DNA from 2 places in the Streptomyces sp. NPDC059534 genome. Region 1 is predicted to be linked to the other one. Evidence: riboswitches for the same ligand, from Rfam matches in the RefSeq annotation. Region 1 holds a riboswitch; the other holds the start of a gene.

Region 1 (2,166 bases):
ACACCCCCGGTCACGTCTGCCTCCACCTGGAGGAGGAGCACCCCGCGCGGCTGCCCGGCCACGGCCGGCTCTTCTCCGGCGACCACCTGCTGCCCGGGATCTCCCCGCACATCGGTCTGTACGAGGACCCCGACGACGCCACCGGGGCCGATCCCCTCGGCGACTACCTCGACTCCCTCGAACGGATCGGCCGCCTCGGCGTCGCCGAGGTCCTCCCCGCCCACCAGTACGCCTTCGCCGACGCCGCCGGCCGGGTCCGCGAACTCCTCGACCACCACGAGGAACGCCTCACCGGGCTCCTCGGCCTCCTCGCCGCCCCGCTCACCCCCTGGCAGCTCGCCGAACGGATGGAGTGGAACCGGCCCTGGGACCAGATCCCCCACGGCTCCCGCAACATCGCCGTCAGCGAGGCCGAGGCCCATGTGCGCCGCCTCGTGAAACTGGGCCGCGCGGAGGCCGTGACCGGCACGGACCCGGTCACCTACATCGCCGTGGAGCCGGTCGCGCTCCCCGCCCGGCCGGCGGCGCGCCCCCCGCGGTGACCTGCCGCCTCCCCCTGAGTCGGTGCGGTGTGAGGCGTCTCGCACCGCCGGAGCGGAGGGCGTACGGGCCGGTACAGTGAGCGGGTCGTCATCATGCCCGTACGGGGGGAAGACCGGTGCGAATCCGGCACTGACCCGCAACCGTGAGCCGGTCCCCGCAAGGACCGGCAAGTCGGAATGCCCCGCCCGGGACGTGACCGCCGGCACCGTCGAGGAATACGGAGCCGGAGCCTGGTGCCCTTGAGGCGTGCCGGTGCCCGGCCGCAGGAGAGGGCCCCATGAACACCGTCCGCCGCAGCGCCGCCGCGCTCGCCGCCGCCGCCGTCGCACTCGGCGCCGCAGCCGCCGTCCCGGCCGCCGCCGCGCCCTCTCCGACCCCCTCGACCGGCACCCCCGCGACCGGCCTGTACGGCACGAAGGACCCGACGTACGACGGCGTCTGGCGCCAGTCGCTCGCCTTCCTCGCCCAGCGGAGCACCGGCTACCAGCCCGCCGACCAGGCCGTGGGCTGGCTCCTCGGCCAGCAGTGCGCCGACGGCTCGTTCGCCTCGTACCGCGCGGACGCGGCGACGCCCTGTGACGCCAAGACGATGCGGGACACCAACGCCACCGCCGTCGCCGTCCAGGCGCTCGGCGCCGTCCGCCGCCAGGCCGCCGCGCCCGAGAAGGTCGACCAGGCCGTCAAGGCCGGCAGCGCCTGGCTGAAGACCGTGCAGAACAAGGACGGCGGCTGGGGCTACGGCGCCGGCGGCGCCAGCGACGCCAACTCCACCTCGATCGTCGTCGGCGCGCTCGCCGCGACCGGGGAGAAGCCCGGCTCGTACACCTCCGCCGACGGCCGCACCCCGTACGACGCGCTCCTCTCCTTCGCCCTGCCCTGCTCGGACAAGGACGGCGCCGGGGCCTTCGCGTACCAGCCGGACAAGGCTGGCACGCTCCTCGCGAACGCCGACGCCACCGCCGCGGCCACCCTCGCCGGACTCGGCAAGAGCATCGCCGCCACCAAGGCGTCCCCCGAGCAGCCGCCGGTCTGCACCGACCTCACGAAGCCGACCGCCGAGCGGGCCGCCCTCAACGGCGCCTCCTACCTGGCGAAGGCCCTCGCGAAGACCGGCCACCTCACCACCCCGCCGATGCCGGGCGCCACCGACACGACCGAGAAGCCGGACATCGGCAACACCGCCGACGCGGTCGTGGCCCTCGCCGCGGCCGGCGCCGCCCAGGAGGCGGAGCCCGCCCTCGTGTGGCTGGAGAAGAACTCCGCCGCCTGGGCGAAGGAGAGCGGACCGGCCGCGTACGCGCAGCTGATCCTGGCCGCCCGCGCCACCGAGACCGACCCGCGCGAGTTCGGTACGGCGGACCTGGTCGAGCAGCTCAACGCCACCGGCCCCGCGCCCAAGACCCCCGACACCTCCGCCTCCTCCACCAGCGACGACGAGGAGTCCGGCTTCGACATCTGGTGGATCATCGGCATCGGCACGGTCGTCGGCGTCGGCATCGGCTTCCTCGTGAGCGGCCGCAAGAAGTGAGAGCCACCCGCAGGGCGGGCGCCCGGATCGCGGGCGCCGCGGCCGGGGCGCTGCTGACCCTGACCGCCGTCGCGGCCGCCCCGGCGCAGGCCGCC
Region 2 (2,166 bases), on a different contig from region 1:
CGACCCAGAAGCACTTCGGCGGCTCCTCCGCCGAGATCCCGGGCATCGGCGAGATCGGCTACATCGGCCTCACCGCCTTCGTCCTCAACCTCGTCGTCACGGTCGTCCTGACCTTCGTCCTCAAGGCCGTCAAGGCCCCCGAGGGCATCGACGAGACCTCGCCGTCCGACTACACGGCGGACGCCGGCGACACCGGCGTGCGGACCGAGCCGCCGAAGGTCGGCGTCGGGACGCACTGACCCGCGGCACGGCCGTACGCGCAGGGGCCCGGGATTCTCCGCCAGGAGATCCCGGGCCCCCGCGCGTCGCCCGCGGGGGAGACTGGCCCCATGGACTTCACGATCAGGGCGGTACGGCCCGAGGAGCACGAGGAGCTGGGCGAGCTCACCGCGGGCACCTATCTGAACGACGGGCTGCTGAAGTACGGGGCCGAGGACTCGTACCTGCACGTGCTGCGGGACACCGAGCGGCGGGCGCGCGAGAGCGAGGTGCTCGTCGCCGAGGACGGCGACGGGCGGCTCCTGGGCGGGGTGACCTTCGCCCGGGGCGCCACCCCCTGGGCCGACATCGCGGTCGAGGGCGAGGCCGAGTTCCGCATGCTCGTGGTCTCCCCGGAGGCCCGCGGCCGGGGCGTCGGAGAGGCCCTCGTGAGGGCCTGCGTCGAGCGGGCGCGGGACCTCCCCGGCTGCGCGCGTCTCGTGCTCTCCACGGACGTCTCCATGGTCGCCGCGCACCGGATCTACGAGCGCCTGGGCTTCGTCCGCACCCCGGACCGGGACTGGGAGCCGATCCCCGATCACTCTCTGCGCACCTACGCCCTGGAGTTCTGAGCCGGGGCGGCGACACAACATGTGGGGGGTGCCAAGAGCGGCGCCCCCCACATGTATGCTCGTGCTCGCTGTCGACGCAGGGGAATCCGGCGCGAATCCGGAACTGTCCCGCAACGGTGTGCTTCGTGCGGATTCGTACGGAGTCAGTCCGAGGACCTGCCGCCAGCGCACCCGGTCCTTCCGTTCCGGGTGCCACTGACTTCCGGGCCTCGCGGAGTGGGCCGGTGGACACGGCGCGGCCCATGAACCGTTCGCGCCCCTGCCCGCCTTCCCCCGTCGCGGCCCCGGCCGAGCGAGGGAGAGCCCCCACGTGACCATCGCGCCCGCCGATCCGGCTTCGGCCGAGGCTTCCGCGGTCGAGAGCGACGGCCCCGGGACCGTGCTGCTGCGGACCCTGACCGACCTCACCGCCGATCTCCCCGACACCGACCCCGGCAAGGTCGCCGCCGCCGCGCTGCGCGGCCGCAGCGCCGCGTCGGACGAGGCGGAGCTGCGCGAGCTGGCCACCGAGGCGGCCGCGGGCCTGATCGCCGACGACCCGGCGTACTCCCGGCTCGGCGCCCGGCTCCTGACGATCACCATCGCCGACGAGGCGGCCGGGCAGGGCGCGGTCTCCTTCTCCGCCTCCGTCGCCGTCGGTCACCGCGAGGGCCTGATCGCCGACCGCACCGCCGAGTTCGTCGCGCTGCACGCGGACCGGCTCGACGCGACGATCGACGCGGCCGGCGACGACCGCTTCGGCTACTTCGGTCTGCGCACCCTCTACTCGCGCTACCTGCTGCGCCACCCGATCACCCGCCAGGTGATCGAGACCCCGCAGCACTTCATGCTGCGTGTGGCCTGCGGTCTGGCCGAGGACGACAGCGTCCGCGCGCTCGACGAGGTCGCCGCGCTGTACGGGCTGATGAGCCGCCTGGACTACCTGCCGTCCTCCCCCACGCTCTTCAACTCCGGCACCCGCCACCCGCAGATGTCCTCCTGCTACCTGCTGGACTCCCCGCAGGACGAGCTGGACTCCATCTACGACCGCTACCACCAGGTCGCGCGCCTCTCGAAGCACGCGGGCGGCATCGGGCTCTCCTACTCCCGCATCCGCGCCCGCGGTTCGCTGATCCGCGGCACCAACGGGCACTCCAACGGCATCGTGCCGTTCCTGAAGACCCTCGACGCCTCCGTCGCCGCCGTGAACCAGGGCGGCCGCCGCAAGGGCGCCGCCGCCGTCTACCTGGAGACCTGGCACGCGGACATCGAGGAGTTCCTGGAGCTCCGCGACAACACGGGCGAGGACCAGCGCCGTACGCACAACCTGAACCTGGCGCACTGGATCCCGGACGAG

What was found. Region 1 has a riboswitch for cobalamin ahead of ACFVZH_RS02145 (prenyltransferase/squalene oxidase repeat-containing protein). Riboswitches for the same ligand answer to the same signal wherever they lie in the genome.
Region 2: linked by a shared signal. The riboswitch ahead of ACFVZH_RS14075 (ribonucleoside-diphosphate reductase subunit alpha) and the one ahead of ACFVZH_RS02145 (prenyltransferase/squalene oxidase repeat-containing protein) in region 1 are both predicted to bind cobalamin.

Annotation. Positions count from the first base shown of each region.
Region 1 covers NZ_JBHWAQ010000002.1:11,066-13,231, reverse strand. Annotated here, with positions in the region: gene ACFVZH_RS02150 (MBL fold metallo-hydrolase) at 1-542, shown strand, start outside; cobalamin riboswitch at 608-747, shown strand; gene ACFVZH_RS02145 (prenyltransferase/squalene oxidase repeat-containing protein) at 821-2,071, shown strand; gene ACFVZH_RS02140 (SCO2322 family protein) at 2,068-2,166, shown strand, end outside.
Region 2 covers NZ_JBHWAQ010000009.1:141,017-143,182, forward strand. Annotated here, with positions in the region: gene mctP (monocarboxylate uptake permease MctP) at 1-239, shown strand, start outside; gene ACFVZH_RS14070 (GNAT family N-acetyltransferase) at 330-830, shown strand; cobalamin riboswitch at 879-1,009, shown strand; gene ACFVZH_RS14075 (ribonucleoside-diphosphate reductase subunit alpha) at 1,141-2,166, shown strand, end outside.